Spinactinospora alkalitolerans: one gene and its partner. The protein of the gene in region 2 interacts with the protein of the main gene of each other region in a pairwise test. Links are inferred from orthologs where the notes say so. Each region holds a gene or a part of one and is shown on either strand. Other genes may lie near its edges. The genes, in order: HDA32_RS21025 and clpS.

Region 1 (8,221 bases), 290 kb from region 2 along the record:
CGGGACCGCCCTCATGCTCGCCTGGGCGACCCCGGTCATCAGCGCGGCGATCGTGCACCGGTGGCTCTTCGACTCCCGTTACGGGCTGGCCAACGCGGTGCTCGCCGGGATGCCTGACTGGCTGGTCGGCTCCGGCTGGGAGGGCTTCAACTGGTTCAACTCCCCCGGGCCGCTGTTCTCCGTGCTGATCCTGACCGTCGTCTGGCAGTCCTTCCCCTTCGTCTCGGTGAGCGTGCTCGCCGGGCTGAAGAGCGTCCCCAGCGAACTCTACGAGGCGGCGAGGGTCGACGGCGCGAGCGCGTGGCGCTCCTTCTGGACGGTGACGGTGCCCATGCTGCGGCCGCTGTTCGCGCTGCTCCTGATCCTGCAGATCATCTGGGACTTCCGGATCTTCACCCAGCTCAACATCCTCGCCGGCGGCTTCAGCAACCGCGACGTGTTCCTGCTGCCCTACTACTCCTACCAACTCGGCTTCGCCTCGACCCCGCCCAACTACGGGATGGGCTCCGCGATCGCCGTGGTGATGACCGTCCTGGTCCTCGGCATCACCGCCTACTACCTCCGCGTGATGATCCGGCAGGGGGAGATCCGATGAACCACCGCGCCCTGAAACTGGCCGGCCGGATCGGCCAGTACGCCGCGGCCGTCGCGGTCACCGTCTTCGCCGTCTTCCCCGTCTACTGGGTGGTCTCCACGGCGCTGAAGCCCACGGGCGAGATCTTCACCCGCGAGCCCACGCTCTTCCCGACCGCGCTCACCCTCGAACACTTCCAGCGGGTGCTCTCCGGGGTTCTCATCCCCGGCACGTCGTTCTGGTCCTTCCTGGGCAACAGCCTGCTGGTGACCGTCGGATCGGTCGTGGTCTCCGCGGTCTTCGCGCTGCTGGCCGCCGTCGCCGTCGCCCGCTTCAGGTTCTCGCTGCGCGGATCCTTCATCGTGCTGCTGCTGGTGATCCAGATGGTGCCGATCGAGGCGCTGATCATCTCGATCTTCGTGAACTTCTACAAGGCGGGCGAGCTGCTCTCCGTGCCGCTGACCGGGAGCCTGCTCGGCGTCCTCGTCGTCTACATCACGGTCTCGCTGCCCATCACGATCCTGATGATGCGCAGCTTCGTGGCGGCGGTGCCCAAGGAGCTGGAGGAGGCCGCGGCGATCGACGGCGCCGACAGCTGGACGATCTTCTGGCGGATCCTGATGCCGCTGGTGGCGCCCGGCCTGGTCGCGGCGAGCATCTTCGCCTTCATCACCGCGTGGAACGAGTTCGTGGTGGCCTTCACCTTCCTGCAGAACAACACCGGTTCCTTCACGCTGCCGATCTCGCTGCAGTACTACTTCGGCCGGGCCAGCATCGAGTGGGGCTCCATCATGGCGGCCTCCACCCTGCTCACCATTCCGGTGATGGTGTTCTTCCTGTTCGTCCAACGCCGCATGGTGTCCGGTCTCACCATGGGCGCGGTCAAGGGCTAGCCCCACACCCCCTCCTTGACCGCTGGGGGCGCCGCGCACCCGATCCGCCGGCGCGCGGCGCCCTCCTTCGTCCCCGTGCCCACCGCGCACACCCGCCCGCCCCGACCCGGGGCGCCCAACCCCTGAACGGAGTCCGTGATGCCCGCTGACCGGAGCCTGGAACGCCTCGCCAACGCCACCCTCCTGGTGCCGTTCGAGGCGTACGACCCGCCGCGATGGACGCTGGAGGGCCTGGCCGACGGCATCGCCGGAGTCTGCCTGTTCCACAACAACATCGCGGGCCCCGAGCAGGTCAAGGAGCTGAACCGGCTGCTCGGCGAGGCCGCCGACGCTCCGCTGATCTCCCTGGACGAAGAGGGCGGCGACGTCACCCGGATCGGGCACGTGGCCGGCAGCGACTATCCCGGCAACGCCGCGCTGGGCGCCATCGACGACCCGGAGCTGACCCGCGCCGTGCACCGCGCGCTCGGCGCCGAGCTGCACGCCCTGGGCTTCAACCTCGATCTCGCGCCGTCGGTGGACGTCAACACCGCCGCCGACAACCCTGTCATCGGCACCCGCTCGTTCGGCGCCGACGCCGACCTGGTCGCCCGGCACGCCGCGGCCGCGGTCACCGGCCTGCAGGAGGGCGGCGTGGCGGCCTGCGCCAAGCACTTCCCCGGCCACGGGGCCACCCACCAGGACTCCCACGACGAGCTCCCGGTGATCGACGCCGATGCCGACCTGCTCGACCGCCGCGAGCTGCTGCCGTTCCGGGCCGCCGTCGACGCGGGCGCGCGCAGCGTCCTGACCGCCCACATCCAGCTCCCGGCGCTGGGCGCGACCGGCCCGGCCACGCTGACGCCGGAGATCGTCACCGGTCTGCTGCGCCGCGAGATCGGCTTCGACGGCATGGTCATCAGCGACGCCCTGGAGATGCGCGGGGTCAGCGGCGACATCGGCGTCCCCGAGGCCTCGGTGCGCGCGCTGCGGGCCGGCTGCGACCTGCTCTGCCTGGGCCGCTACGTCTACGCCGACGAGATCGCCGCGATCCGCGCCGCCGTCGTCGAGGCGGTCCGCGCAGGCAGGCTCAGCGGCGAGCGGCTGGAGGACGCCGCCGCGCGCACCGCCGCGGCGCGGCAGTGGACGAAGGAGCGCCCCGCCGCCATGGCCGGGGCCGCGGACGTCGGCCTGGACGGCGCCAGGCGGGCGGTCCGGGTGGAGGGCGAGCTCGGCCCCCTGCACGCCCCGCTCGTCGTGGAGTTCGACGCTCCGGTCGGCGCGGCCGTGGGCGACGTCCCGTGGGGGGTCGGCCCGTGGTTCCCCGACGCGGTCCGCCTGGAGGCCGCCACGGCCCGGCCCGCCGATGTGCTCTCCGACGCCTCGGGGCGCGACCTGGTCCTCGTGGTGCGCGACGCCCACCGCCATCCCATGATCCGCTCCTTCGTCACCGAACTGTGCCGCGCACGTCCCGACGCCGTCGTGGTGGAGATGGGCCTGCCGATCTGGCGGCCCGAATGCCGCGCGCACGTCAGCACTTACGGCGCCGCCCGGGTCAACGCCCAGAGCGCGGCAGAGGTCCTCGGCGCCGCAGGCCCGGCGTCGCTGCGCCTGAGGTGACGCCGCAGCGCACAGGCCCGTACAGGGCCCTCTTCGCGGCACCGCACGGAGGAGCGCGCGCCCCGCGGACCCCGCTTCGGCCCGGGAACCAGGCCCGGAGTGGGGGCGGCGGCGCGCGCGTGCGGCACCCCCGCGCGAAGCACCCTTGACCCGAACCCCCTTCGATTCACGGCATAATCGCAGCATGCGCCTTTCTGCCCGGGTCGATTACGCGTTGCGCGCCGCGGCCGAACTCGCTGCCGCCAGTGGCGGCCCGGTTACGGCCGAACAGCTCGCGCGCGCCCAGGCCATACCCGGAAAATTCCTGGAGAACATCCTCACCCAGTTGCGCCGCGCCGGCCTGGTGCGCAGCCAGCGGGGACCGGTCGGCGGCTACTGGCTGGCCCGCCCGGCCGCGGAGATCTCACTGGCCGACATCATCCGCGCCGTGGACGGACCGCTGGCCAACGTGCGCGGGGAGCGCCCCGAGCACGTCGACTACGACGGCGCGGCCCGCAGCCTGCAGCAGGTGTGGATCGCCCTGCGCGCCAGCGAGCGCGCCATCCTGGAGGCGGTGACGCTGGAGCACGTCTCGACGGGCAAGCTCCCCGAGTCGGTGCGCTCCCTCTCCGAGGACCCCGGGGCGTGGGCGAGCTGACGCCCTGCTACCGGGGTTTTGAGGTCGAGCAGTCTGCAGGAGTCGGGTTCTGGGGAGGATGCCGGGCGAGCGCGGCCCCCTTCGCACCCACCGGTCACCGGAAGGCCGGCCCTGGGGCCGCGCCTCCCGGCCGAAGCGGTGGTCGAGACCGCATGCGAACGTGAACTTCTGCTTCGGCGGCCGGGCGCGGCCCGTCCGACAGCGGTGAGACATCCCGCATCAGGCAAGGACCGCGCTCTGCCCGCGGCCTCCACGGCCGCCGAGAAGGCCGCCGATGTCAGCGCATGGCCTCGAACATCCAGTGCTGCTCCTCAAGGTCCTGCGACGCGGCGATCAGCAGGTCCTGGGTCACCGGATCGGGCTTCTCGGTGGCCTCGACCCGGTCCCGGAATCGCTTGACCACCACGCCCAGCGCGTCCACGATCAGCGCGATGACCTTGTCCTCCTGCAGGTAGCCGGGTTCCGGCTGACCGATCTTGGTGTCGGCGGCGACCTTGGTCGAGCGGCCGTCGGGGTTGACCCCGATCGAGATGGCCCGCTCGGCGAGCACGTCGGTGTGCTTGCGCGCCGCGTCCACCAGCTCGTCGAGCTGCAGGTGGATGGAGCGGAAGGTGCGGCCGACCACGTTCCAGTGCGCCTGCTTGCCCACCAGTGACAGGTCGATCAGGTCGACGACCGCGCCCTGCAGCGCCTCACCGGTGGCCTTGCGGGCGTCATCGGGAAGCGGGCTGTGGATTTTCGTCATCGTGGATCATCCCCCTGTCGTGTCTTGTGACCCATTCGTCCCACTGCCCAATGGCCCGATGGGAAAACACGGGCGGCGGCGGACGAACGGAGGACGGGAACACGACGTCCCGGTCGCCGTGCGGCGACCGGGACGTCGTGGAAGAGGTGCCGGCCGCAGGGCTGCGGCCGACGGAGGTTGAGTCGGGCGGGCGGTTACACACCCACCATGTCGACGACATCGGGAACGCGGTCGGGCACCGAATCGATACCGAGCCGGTCGGGTCCTGGAACGGAATCGGCCGAAACCGATCCGCTGAGCAGAGCCGCCTCCTGGAGTTCGGCCAGCGCCAGTTGATCGGAGACGTCACGCAGCACTTGGGAGAGTGGGACGCCCAGAGCACCGCAGATCGAGGAGAGCAGTTCGGAGGAGGCCTCCTTCTGTCCCCGCTCGACCTCCGACAGGTAGCCCAACGAGACCCGGGCATCGGCCGACACCTCGCGGAGAGTGCGGCCCTGACGCTGCCGAAGCTGTCGTAGCACGTCACCAAGTAGGTGACGAAGCAGGACCATCATTCGCGCTCCCTCCCGGTAGCGACCTTCATAAAAAACACCGTACCTGCCCGAAGCCCGATCGTCGCACCTCACGGCTTTCTGTTCGCTGGAGGGGTAACCGATCTTGGTGAGGGTTTGTTCCCCCGGATCCCCGGGTTGAACGGGTTCGCGGCCGCTATTTCGCCGTGGTCCCGGCCACGGTCTCATGCAGCAGCCAAAGGGCCTGATCAGCGGTGTCACACCGGATCCTGGCCCGGTCACCCGAGAGGTGGAACCCGGCCACCTCGGCCGGCCCGCCCGGTCCGCAGACGGCGGCGAAGACGGTTCCGACGGGCCGGCCGTCCTGGGGTTCGGGGCCGGCCACCCCGGTCACCGCGAGGCCGTATGTGGCCGTGAGGAGCCGGCGGACGCCGTGCGCCATGTGCGCGGCGACATCGGGGTGCACCGCCCCGTGCTCGGCGAGCAGCGCCTCGGGCACCCCCAGCACGCGGGCCTTGACCTCCGTGGCGTAGGCGACCACCCCGCCGCGGTAGGTCGCCGAGGCCCCGGCGACGTCGGTGAGGACGGCGCCGATGAGGCCGCCGGTGAGGGACTCGGCCGTGGCCAGGGTGGCCGAGCGCGCACCGAGCAGCCGGTGCACGCCGACCGCGGCGTCACGGGCGGGCAGAGGAGGCGGAGAGGGCACGGCCCCGGCTCAGGCCTTCTTCTCGGTCCCGGGGAACCGGGGCCCGGCCGCGCGGCGCAGCCGGAGGGCCTGGATGACGTAGTCCAGACCGGTCCACACGGTGGCGGCGAGCGCGGCGGCCATGATGACGTGCGCGACGATCTGCAGCGGGTCCGGCAGCGGGAAGAGGTAGACGCTGATCGCGACGATCTGCAGCACGGTCTTGAGCTTGCCGCCCCGGCTCGCCGGGATGATGCCGTGCCTGATGACCGCGAACCGCAGCGCCGTGACCCCCCATTCGCGCACCAGGATGACGATGGTCACCCACCACCACAGCTCGCCGAGCACGGACAGCACGACCAGCGCGGCACCGGTGAGGGCCTTGTCCGCGATGGGGTCGGCGACCTTGCCGAAGTCGGTGACCAGGTTGCGGCGGCGGGCCAGCTCGCCGTCGATGTGGTCGGTGATCGCGGCGATCACGAACACCGCGAACGCGGCGAAGCGCCAGGCCGGGTGCTCCAGGAACATGAAGACGATGAAGAGCGGCACCATGACGAGCCGGCTCACCGTCAGGATGTTGGCGATGTTCCACACCGGTACGGGGCCGGACGGGACCGCGTCGGGACCGGGGGTGTTCACCGCGCGTCCGTCAGGTCAGCGGCCGCCTCGGCGATGAGGTCGACGCCGGCCGCCTCGGTCACGGTGGCGCGCACCATCTCCCCGACCGGCAGGCCGTCCCCGTGCACGATCGTGCTGCCGTCCACCTCCGGCGCCTGGTGGTGGGCGCGCCCCTCGTAGGCGCCGTCCCCGAGGTCGGTCTCGATGAGGACGTCCACGGTGGAGCCGACACGCTCCTCTGCCCGTTGCGCCATGAGCTCCTCCGCCAACTGGTTGAGCTGATCGGCCCGTGCGGCAATGATCTCCCCTGAGAGCTTGCCGTCAAGAGCGGCGGCCTCGGTTCCGTCCTCGTCGGAGTAGCCGAAGACGCCGATGGCGTCCAGCCGGGCCTCCTCCAGGAAGGAGACCAGTTCGCCGTACTCGGCCTCGGTCTCGCCGGGGAAGCCGACGATGAAGTTGGAGCGGGCCCCGGCCTCGGGGGCAGCCTTGCGGACGGTCGCCAGCAGGTCCAGGAAGCGCTCGCCGTCGCCGAAGCGGCGCATGCGGCGCAGCAGGGAGCCGCTGGCGTGCTGGAAGGAGAGGTCGAAGTAGGGCACCACGCCCGGTGTCGTGGTGAGCACGTCGACCAGGCCGGGCCGCACCTCGGCCGGCTGCAGGTAGCTGACCCGCACCCGCTCGATGCCGGGGACCGCGGCCAGCCGGGGCAGCAGCCCCTCCAGCGCCCGCAGGTCGCCGAGGTCCTTGCCGTAGGAGGTGGAGTTCTCGCTCACCAGGAAGAGTTCGCGCACGCCCTGGTCGGCCAGCCACTCGGCCTCGCGCACGACGTCGTCGGGGCGCCGCGAGATGTAGGCGCCGCGGAAGGCCGGGATCGCGCAGAACGTGCAGCGGCGGTCGCACCCCGAGGCGATCTTGAGGTTGGCCACCGGGCCGCCGGCGAGGCGGCGGCGCGGCAGGAACGGCCCGGAGGCGGGGGCGATGCCGTCGGGCAGCGGTTCGGGCTCGCCGCCGAAGGGGGCGTGCCCCGGAACGTGCACGTCCTGGCGGGCCGGGCGCTCGGTCGGCGAGATCGGCAGCAGGGTGCGGCGGTCGCGGGGGCCGTGCGGGACGAGCGGCCGGCCCTCGACCACGTCGTCGAGCCGCTGCCCGATCTCGGTGTAGTCGTCGAAGCCGATCACCTGCGCCTCGGGGAGCGCGTCGGCCAGCTCCGAGCCGTAGCGTTCGGCCATGCACCCGGCGGCGACCACCTTGGTGCCGTCCTCGGCCGCGTTGAGCAGCGCCTCGATGGAGTCCTGCTTGGCGGCCTCGATGAAACCGCAGGTGTTGACGACGACGACGTCGGCGGGGCCGCCGCCGTCGTCGGGATCGACCAGATCCCAGCCGCCGGCCGCCAGTCGCCCGGCGAGTTCTTCGGAGTCAACCTCATTTCGCGCGCACCCCAGGGTGACGAGCGAAACAGTACGGCGCGATGACATAGCTTCCAAGGTTACGGGAGTTCCTGAGCGCGGCGGGACGCCGCTTCCTCAAGGGTAGGTCGTCCCGGGGAGCCCTTCAGACCCCGGGGCTCCCGCTCTGCGCCGTCGGCGCCTCCTGCGGCACCCCCTGCGGCACCCCCTGCGGCGGCGCGGGCGGCTCCTCAGGCCGGGCCGGCGCCGGAGCCGGCGCTCCCTCAGGCGCCGCGGGAGCCTCCTGCGGCGGGGGTGCGGCCTCCTGCCGCAGCACGCCGGACGGCTCCTGCCGCAGCCCCTCCGGACCGAAGGTGAGCTGGACCACCTCGCCGACGCCGCCGGGGGCGCCCATGTCGCGCCCGTTGGCCTCCAGCCGGACTCCACCGGCGTTGCCGATGTGCAGGCGGAGCTCCTCGGGATCGGTCCACTCCCGGCTCTTCCCGGCCTCCAGCACGCCGGTGAACACGTCCTCGCCGGTCCCGTTGTAGACGCTGAGCCAGGTCGGCTCCTGGG
Region 2 (8,227 bases):
GGGCGACCGACAGTCCGGTCCCGGGATCGCGCCTGCCCGTCTCGGTGATGACGTCGGTGCCGATCCAGTCGGCGTCCACGCCTTCCCCGGCCGAGACCACCCTCCCCGCCACCCCGTTGCCGGGCACGTACGGCGGGCTCACGGCGAAGTACTCCCCGCCCCACCCGCTGCGTATCTGTGTGTCGAGGAACATGACGTCAGCGGCGAAGACGCCGACTACGGCCTGTCCCGGCCCGGCGACCGGATCCGGCATCCGGCCGGGCACCAGGACCTCGGGGCCGCCGAACCGCTCCACCTGCACCACGCGCATGGCGATCGCTCTCCTTGCTCCGCGTTTCTTCGGATCTACGCGAAGCAGTCTCATACCTCAACCTTGGTTGAGGTCAACTGGTCGGCGGCGACCGCCGCGCGGAGCCGCGCCGGCCCGGGAGGTAACAGGCGAGGGGCCGCACCGAACGAGATCGGTGCGGCCCCTCGGGTCGTGCGTCGGGCGGCTAGGCCCAGAGCTGGCCGTCGAGGCGTTCCTCCGCCTCTTCGAGGGTGCCCTCGTAGGCGCCGGTGGACAGGTACTTCCATCCGGCGTCGGCGATGACGAAGGCGATGTCGGCGGATTCGCCGGCCTTGACCGCCTTGGCCGCCATCCCCAGCGCGGCGTGCAGCGCGCCGCCGGTGGAGATGCCGGCGAAGATTCCCTCCTTGTTGAGCAGCTCGCGGGTGCGCTTGAGGGCCGCGTCGGAGGGGACGGAGAAGCGCGTGGTCAGCACGCTCTCGTCGTAGAGCTCCGGGACGAAGCCCTCGTCCAGGTTGCGCAGACCGTAGACCAGCTCGCCGTAGCGCGGTTCGGCCGCCACGATCTGCACCTCGGGCCTGTGCTCGCGCAGGTAGCGGCCGACGCCCATCAGGGTGCCGGTCGTGCCCAGCCCCGCCACGAAGTGGGTGATGCCGGGCAGGTCGGCCAGCAGCTCCGGCCCGGTCGTCTCGTAGTGGGCCCGGGCGTTGGCCGGGTTGCCGTACTGGTAGAGCATGACCCAGTCGGGATGCTCACCGGCCATCGCCTTGGCCACCCGCACGGCCTCGTTGGACCCGCCCTCGGCCGGGGAGAAGTGGATCTCGGCGCCCCACATCTCCAGGAGCTGCTTGCGCTCGGCCGAGGTGTTCTCCGGCATCACGCACACCATGCGGTAGCCGCGCAGCTTGGCGACCATGGCCAGCGAGATGCCGGTGTTGCCCGACGTGGGTTCGAGGATGGTGCAGCCGGGGGTGAGCCGGCCGTCCTTCTCGGCCTGCTCGATCATGAAGAACGCCGCGCGGTCCTTGATCGAGCCGGTCGGGTTGCGGTCCTCCAGCTTCGCCCACAGCCGCACCTCCGGCGACGGCGACAGGGCGGGCAGGCCCACGAGCGGCGTCCGCCCCAGGGAGTCCAGGAGAGAGTCGAAACGCATGGCGGCTAGCGCATGCCGCCGGCGACGGCCGGCAGGACGGTGACGCTGTCGCCGTCGGAGACGGGCGCGTCGATGCCGCCGAGGAAGCGCACGTCCTCGTCGTTGAGGTAGACGTTGATGAACCGGCGCAGCTGGCCGTTGTCGACGAGGCGCTCGGCGATGCCGGGGTGGCGCTTGTCGAGGTCGGTGACGAGCTCGCCGAGGGTGCTGCCGCTGCCTTCGACGGCCTTGGCGCCGTCGGTGAGGTTGCGCAGGATCGTGGGAATGCGGACCTCGATGGCCATGGGTGTCTCTCCGTAAGAAGTCTGTGTGGGTCGTGTGGGTCGTGGTCGCCGTCGCGTGGGCGCGGCGGCACTGACGACGGCCCGTCGCTTGGGTTTCAACAGGCGCAGCCGCACGCTGATTCCGCGCCCGGCGGCTCCCCGCCGGTTCAGGCGGCGCCGATGATCTCCACCGGCTCCTCCGTGACCTCCGAGTCCACGATGCGGTAGGAGCGGAACTCCACGGTGTCGGGCTCGCGGGTGGAGACCAGCACGTAGTGGGCGCCGGGCTCGGAGGCGTAGGAGATGTCGGTGCGCGAGGGATAGGCCTCGGTCGCGGTGTGGGAGTGGTAGATGACCACCGGCTCCTCGTCGCGGTCGTCCATCTCGCGCCAGACCTTGAGCTGTTCGATGGAGTCGAACCGGTAGAACGTCGGCGAGCGCTCGGCGTTGATCATCTCGACGAACCGCACGGGCCGGTCGGATCCCTCGGGGCCGGCGACCACGCCGCACGCCTCGTCGGGGTGGTCGCGGCGGGCATGGGCGACGATCTGGTCGTAGATCGAGCGATCAATCCTCAGCATGGCTCTCAGCGTAGCCGAGAAACTATTCCTACCCACTCACTGGGTATGACTAATGCGAGGGATCTCCGCGGTCCGGCCCGGATCCTCCCCCGCCGCTGCTCACCCCGGATCGGTCCCGCCGCCGATCAGCGCCTGCAGCAGCGTCTCCTGGAGGCCGCCGAGCCAGTCGTAGATGTGCAGGGCCGCGGCGTCGGCGTCGTCCACCTGACCCTCGCCGCGCAGGTAGGCGTCGTAGGTCTCCTCCTCGATCTCCAGGCGGGTGCCCAGGGCGAGGCGGACGTCGTTGAGCGCCTTGAGCCAGGCGTGCGCGTCGGCGAGGTCGAGCGTGACGCTGCCGCCGGCCTCGGGCAGGGCGACCAGCATCGCCTGGGCGTTGTCGCGCTTGTGCCGGCGCAGCTCGTCCTCGGTGTAGCGGCGGAAGTCCCCGGCCGACTCGGTGTCGTCGGAGTAGGCGTCGGGGAAGAGCCTGGCCAGCACCGGGTCCTCCGGCTTGGTGTCGCTGCCGCCGATGCCGACGAGTTCGGCGAGCCCGTCCTTCGGTTCGGGCGGCTCCACCAACTGCAGGATCAGGCCGGCCATGGAGCGCAGGACGGCGGCCTCGTCGAGGTCGAGGTCGATGGTGACGCCCCCTCGGGGCGCGGGGCGGAATCCGTTGGTCATGGAGTCTCTCGCTGGGTCCGCGGGGCTACTTGTCCTGCTGGAGCGTCGCCCACAGCCCGTACTCGTGCAGGATGGAGACGTCGCGCTCCATCTCCTCCCGGGTGCCGCTGGAGACCACGGCCCGCCCCTTGTAGTGCACGTCGAGCATGAGCTTGTGGGCCTTGCGCTTGGAGTAGCCGAAGACGGTCTGGAAGACGTAGGTCACGTACGACATCAGGTTGACGGGGTCGTTCCAGACGATCGTCACCCAGGGGAGATCGGGCCGAACGTCCTCCTCGGTCTCCGGCCGCTCCAGCTCGACCGGCGCCGTCGTCATGGGTCCATCTCCTTCGTCGTCCGACCGTTGCCGGTCGTGGCGGTCCTGGCCGCCGGGGCCGGGCGCGGGCGCGGGGTGTGCGGACGCGCGCGGCACCTCCCCGGGCTTGCTTCCAACTCGTATTGTCCCATCCGTTCCCGGTGCGATTCGCGCACCGCTGCACCACCCGATTTTGCTCCCATGAGACACAAACTAGGCTTGGTGCTCATGACCGATGGCTGGAGCAGTGCGCTGCTGACCGACCAGTACGAGCTGACCATGGTGCAGGGTGCGCTGCACAGCGGTGCGGCGCACCGGCGGACGGTGTTCGAGATGTTCGCGCGCCGGCTGCCCGAGACCCGCCGCTACGGCGTGGTCGCCGGCACCGGGCGCTTCCTCGAGGCCCTGGAGCGGTTCCGCTTCGACCCCGAGGCGCTGGACTACCTGTCCCGGGCCGGGATCGTCGACGACCTTACCCTGAAGTGGCTCGCGGACTACCGGTTCTCCGGGGACATCTGGGGCTACGCCGAGGGCGACTGCTACTTCCCCGGCTCCCCGATCCTGGTCGTCGAGGGCACGTTCGCCGAGGCCGTCATCCTGGAGACGCTGGCGCTGTCCGTCTACAACCACGACTGCGCGATCGCCTCGGCGGCCTCGCGGATGGTCACGGCCGCGGGCGAGCGGCCGCTGATCGAGATGGGGTCGCGCCGCACCCACGAGATGGCCGCGGTCGCGGCGGCCCGCGCGGCCCACCTCGCCGGATTCGCCACCACCTCCAACCTGGAGGCGGGGCGGCGCTACGGCGTGCCGACGGCGGGCACCAGCGCGCACTCCTTCACCCTGCTGCACGACAGCGAGCGGCACGCCTTCTCCGCCCAACTGGAGGCGCTGGGCAACGGCACCACGCTCCTCGTCGACACCTACGACGTGGTGCGCGCCGTCAACTGCGGCATCGAGCTGGCAGGCACCGAGCTGGGCGGGGTGCGCATCGACTCCGGCGACCTCGGCCCGCTGGCCGAGCGGGTGCGGCGGCTGCTGGACGAACAGGGGGCCGCCGACACCCGCATCGTCGTCACCGGCGACCTCGACGAGTACGCGATCCAGGCGCTGGCCATCGCGCCCGTGGACGGCTACGGGGTGGGCACCGCGCTGGTCACCGGCTCGGGAACGCCGACGGCGTCGCTGGTCTACAAGCTGGTGGCCCGCGCGCACGGCGACGACCCGGCCGAGCCGCTGGCGCCGGTCGCCAAGCGCTCGGTGGGCAAGCCCAGCCGGGGCGGCCGCAAATGGGGGGTGCGGCGCTTCGACGACGACGGAACCGCGTCGACCGAGCTGGTCTACGACCACGAACCCGAGCTCGGCCCGCTGGACCGGCCGCTGCTGCGGCGACTGGTCGCCGGGGGCGAGATCGTCGGCCGCGAGCCGCTGAGCGAGGCGCGCGAGCGGCACGCCCGGGCCGTCAAGGAACTGCCGATGGCCGCGCAGCGGATGTCGCGCGGCGAACCGGCGATCCCCACGTCTTTCGAACAGCGCGTCAACGCCTGACGCGCGAAGGGACCTGACATGTTGGCACTGATCGTCGTCGACGTACAGAACGACTTCTGTGAGGGCGGCAGCCTCGCCGTGTCCGGGGGCACCGATGTCGCCTCGGCGGTCTCGGCGTTCATCGACGCGCGGCACGGCGACTACGTGCACGTGGTGGCCACCCGCGACTACCACGTCGACCCCGGCGCGCACTTCTCCGACTCCCCCGACTTCGTCGACTCCTGGCCCCCGCACTGCGTGGTGGGCACCTCCGGCGCGGACTTCCACCCGCGCTTCGAGACCGACCGGGTGGATGCGGTGTTCAGCAAGGGCGCCCACACCGCCGCCTACAGCGGGTTCGAGGGGGCGACCGAGGACGGCGCGACGCTGTCGGCCTGGCTGCGCGAGCACGGCGTGACCTCGGTCGACGTGGTGGGCATCGCCACCGACCACTGCGTGCGCGCCACCGCCCTGGACGCGGTCCGGGCCGGGTTCGACACCCGGGTGCTGCTCAACCTGACCGCCGGCGTCGCCCAGGAGAGCGTGCACACGGCGCTGGAGGAGCTGCGCGGGGCCGGCGTCGCCCTGGAGGGCCAGCCGGTCGTGGCCTGACCCGCCGGGCCCGGCCACCGGCCGCACCACCGGCGCAACGCCGGCCGCAGCGCCCCGGAACGCATTTGTCGCCGGGAGTAACAGAAACCAGGGGCCAACGGTCCTGGACAAACCGGCGCTTTGTCACCTGCGTGACAAAGCGCCGGTTTCTTTTCATTGCCAGTGATCACTGGCTCATTACAGGAATGTGACTAATGTAAAAGGAGCATCCCCTTTTTCCGGCCCGGCCGGAGGTAGTAGTGCACCAGAGACCCACGGTCACCGGTCTGCGGGAGAATCCGCTGGCGACCATTCCCGCGGAGATCGCCGACCGGCTCCGCCCCGCCCTGGACTCGACGACCGACGAGATCGTCGCCGACATCCAGTCCCGCATCGCCGAGTACGCGCGCCCCCGCGACGCCAACTACCTGCGGGTCACCCGGGCCGCCGTCGAGCACGCGCTGCAGGCGTTCATGGAGCGGATGGGCGACCCGGACCCCCGCGCCGAGGAGCTGCACCAGAAGTTCCGGGCCATCGGGGCCGGAGAGGCGCACGAGGGACGCAACCTGGACAGCCTGCAGACGGCGATGCGCAGCGGAGCGGTGATCTCGTGGCGGCGCATCGCGGAGATGTCGGAGTCGACCGCCATCCCCCGGCACTACATCTCGCTGCTCGCCGAGGCGGCCTTCCTGTTCCTCGAAGAGATCGCCGGGGCCGCGGTGGAGGGCTACAGCCAGGCCAGGGCCAAGGCCGCGGGCGAGCTCCAGCGGCGCAGGGGACGGCTGATCAACCTGCTGCTCGCCGAGGAGCCCGCGGCCCCCGAGGCCATCGCCGACCTGGCGCGGGCCGCGCGGTGGCGGGTCCCCGCCTCGATCGCCGCGGTCACCCTGCACTACCGCGACCGGGAGCCGGTGAGCACCCCGACGCTGCCGCCCGACGTGCTCGTGGACTTCAACCGGCTGGACCCGTGCCTGCTGCTGCCCGACCCCGACGGCCCCGGGCGGCTGCAGTCGCTGGGCCGGGCGCTGCAGGGCTGGGACGCCGCGGTGGGACCCGCGATGGAGGTGGCCGACGCCGCGGCCTCCCTGAAACGCGCCCAGGACACGCTCGCGCTGGTGCGCAGCGGCCTCATCCCCGGTTCCGGGATCATCCGGTGGACCGAGCACCTGACGACCCTGATGCTGTTCGCCGACGAGGCGCTGCTGCACGCCATGGCCGAGGCCCGGCTGGCCCCCTTGGAGGAGCTGCGCCCGGCCCAACGCGACCGGATGGCCGAGACCCTGCTGTCCTGGCTGCAGACCGGCTACAACGCCAACGAGGTGGCGGCGCGGCTGCACGTCCACCCCCAGACGGTCCGCTACCGCCTGCGCCGGCTGGAGGAGCTCTTCGGCGACCGGCTGCGCGACCCCGACCAGCGCTTCGAACTGGAGATGGTGCTACGGATGCGCGGCCTGAAATCCCGGGCCGGGCGGCGCCGCGAGCGCGAGGGCGGGGACGCGGCGAGCGTGATCGCGCTCCCCCGCCGCCGCGGCGAACGGTGAGCGGAAAGGACCGCGGGGCGGGGGTTGGAGGAACTCGCACGGCGGGCGGCCTCACTGATGCTCGGCGATCGGATACGCACAGGGGGTGAGCTGTCGCAGTGCGCGCAGCGCCGGCGGCACAGCGGACCCGGTCCCTGAAAACCCCCACCTCATCCCGCGAACGCAGCGGTCAAGACCCGATCAGGCCCACGCCGCGGCGGCGCTCCGCTCCGACCGGGCCCCGCGGCGGGCGGCCCCGCCGGTGCCGGAGTCCCTCACCCGGCCCGTCACGCACAGCTCGCCGCCGATGACGACACCGAGGTCCCCGGTGCGCAGCCACGGGGCGTCACCGGCCGGATCCGCGCGCGGCGCGCCGAACATGGTCGCGCCGAAGACCTCGACGCTGCGCTCGGTGTCGCCCCAGTAGGCGTCGGCGACGTTGGGCCCCTGCACCCAGATCTCCCCGACGGCCCCTTCGGGCACCTCGACCCCGTGCCGGGGGTCCACGACGGCCACCCGCTGCCCGACCGGCCTGCCGCAGGAGACCAGCTCGACCGCCGGCTCCTCGGACCCCGGGAGCTCGACGGCCACACCCATCGCCAGGGCGTCGCGGTCGACCTCGCGCACGCGCGGCGGGCGGCGCGCACCGTCCATGCTGACGTAGGCCGTCGCCTCGGCCGGCCCGTAGGCGGGGATCTGGGCCGCGGGGTCCAGGCCGCACGGCTCGAACGCCTCGGCGAACCGGCGGACCGTACGGCCGGCGCCGGAACGTCGGGGAGGTCGGCGCGCACGCCGGTGCCGAGGGGCGGCGCCGGAGGCGGTACCGGTATCGGGGGCGAACTCGTCGACGGCGATGACCTCCCGCACGCCGCAGGCCCCGTCGGAGCCGATCAGCTCCCGCACGCCCGCGTGCGCCGACGCGGTGGTGAGCACGAGGGAGGGCCGGCAGTCGCGCAGCGCCCAGCGCAGGCGCTCGCCGCGGCCGGGCGGGTTGGACAGATCGGGCGGGCCGGGCGGGAACAGCGGCACCGCGACGGCGCGGGTGTGCAGGACGGCCAGGACGGCGACGACGTAGTCCAGCCCCTGCGGCGCCAGGATCGCGACCCGCCCCCCGCCTCGGTCGCCTCCTCGATCCCGGTGGCCAGGACGCGCACCCGGCGCGCGGTCTGCGCCCAGGTGAGCGTCCGCGTGACGCCCGCGGGGTCGGCGGAGTGGTCGGTGAAGGCGTAGGCGGGGGCGTCGCCCACGGCGCTCCCCCAGTGCGCGAGCCGGGTGGCGAGCGGCTCCGCGGCGTCGAAGGATGCCGGGGCCGGCACGTGGCCGTAGCGGGTCGGCGGCATGGTCCCTCCCG

The links.
Region 1: the proteins of clpS (region 2) and HDA32_RS21025 interact in binary tests that used the Escherichia coli proteins (3 or more experiments, as listed by UniProt). The link is inferred for Spinactinospora alkalitolerans from one-to-one orthologs.

What each region holds. Positions count from the first base shown.
Region 1 is NZ_JACCCC010000001.1:4,736,687-4,744,907, forward strand. What follows is about bases 2,715-5,506. They hold HDA32_RS21025 (Dps family protein), read right to left. Parts: upstream 4,449-5,506; coding sequence 3,981-4,448; downstream 2,715-3,980. Other genes in these bases: HDA32_RS21015 (glycoside hydrolase family 3 protein), read left to right, coding at 2,715-3,066; HDA32_RS21020 (RrF2 family transcriptional regulator), read left to right, coding at 3,251-3,703; HDA32_RS21030 (helix-turn-helix domain-containing protein), read right to left, coding at 4,643-5,002; HDA32_RS21035 (CinA family protein), read right to left, coding at 5,157-5,506. Also shown: HDA32_RS21005 (carbohydrate ABC transporter permease), read left to right, coding at 1-595; HDA32_RS21010 (carbohydrate ABC transporter permease), read left to right, coding at 592-1,467; more of HDA32_RS21015, read left to right, coding at 1,606-2,714; more of HDA32_RS21035, read right to left, coding at 5,507-5,666; pgsA (CDP-diacylglycerol--glycerol-3-phosphate 3-phosphatidyltransferase), read right to left, coding at 5,676-6,284; 30S ribosomal protein S12 methylthiotransferase RimO, read right to left, coding at 6,281-7,735; HDA32_RS21050 (helix-turn-helix domain-containing protein), read right to left, coding at 7,812-8,221.
Region 2 is NZ_JACCCC010000001.1:5,026,968-5,035,194, forward strand. The notes cover bases 1,618-4,415. They hold clpS (ATP-dependent Clp protease adapter ClpS), read right to left. Parts: upstream 3,263-4,415; coding sequence 2,972-3,262; downstream 1,618-2,971. Other genes in these bases: HDA32_RS22370 (MoaD/ThiS family protein), read right to left, coding at 1,618-1,726; HDA32_RS22375 (M67 family metallopeptidase), read right to left, coding at 1,873-2,286; HDA32_RS22380 (DUF2017 domain-containing protein), read right to left, coding at 2,386-2,946; HDA32_RS22390 (nicotinate phosphoribosyltransferase), read left to right, coding at 3,470-4,415. Outside these bases: HDA32_RS22360 (zinc-binding dehydrogenase), read right to left, coding at 1-310; HDA32_RS22365 (PLP-dependent cysteine synthase family protein), read right to left, coding at 495-1,442; more of HDA32_RS22370, read right to left, coding at 1,448-1,617; more of HDA32_RS22390, read left to right, coding at 4,416-4,786; HDA32_RS22395 (isochorismatase family protein), read left to right, coding at 4,805-5,377; HDA32_RS22400 (PucR family transcriptional regulator), read left to right, coding at 5,617-6,897; HDA32_RS22405 (AMP-binding protein), read right to left, coding at 7,078-7,974; HDA32_RS30955 (hypothetical protein), read left to right, coding at 7,921-8,106. UniProt on the Escherichia coli protein: Involved in the modulation of the specificity of the ClpAP-mediated ATP-dependent protein degradation.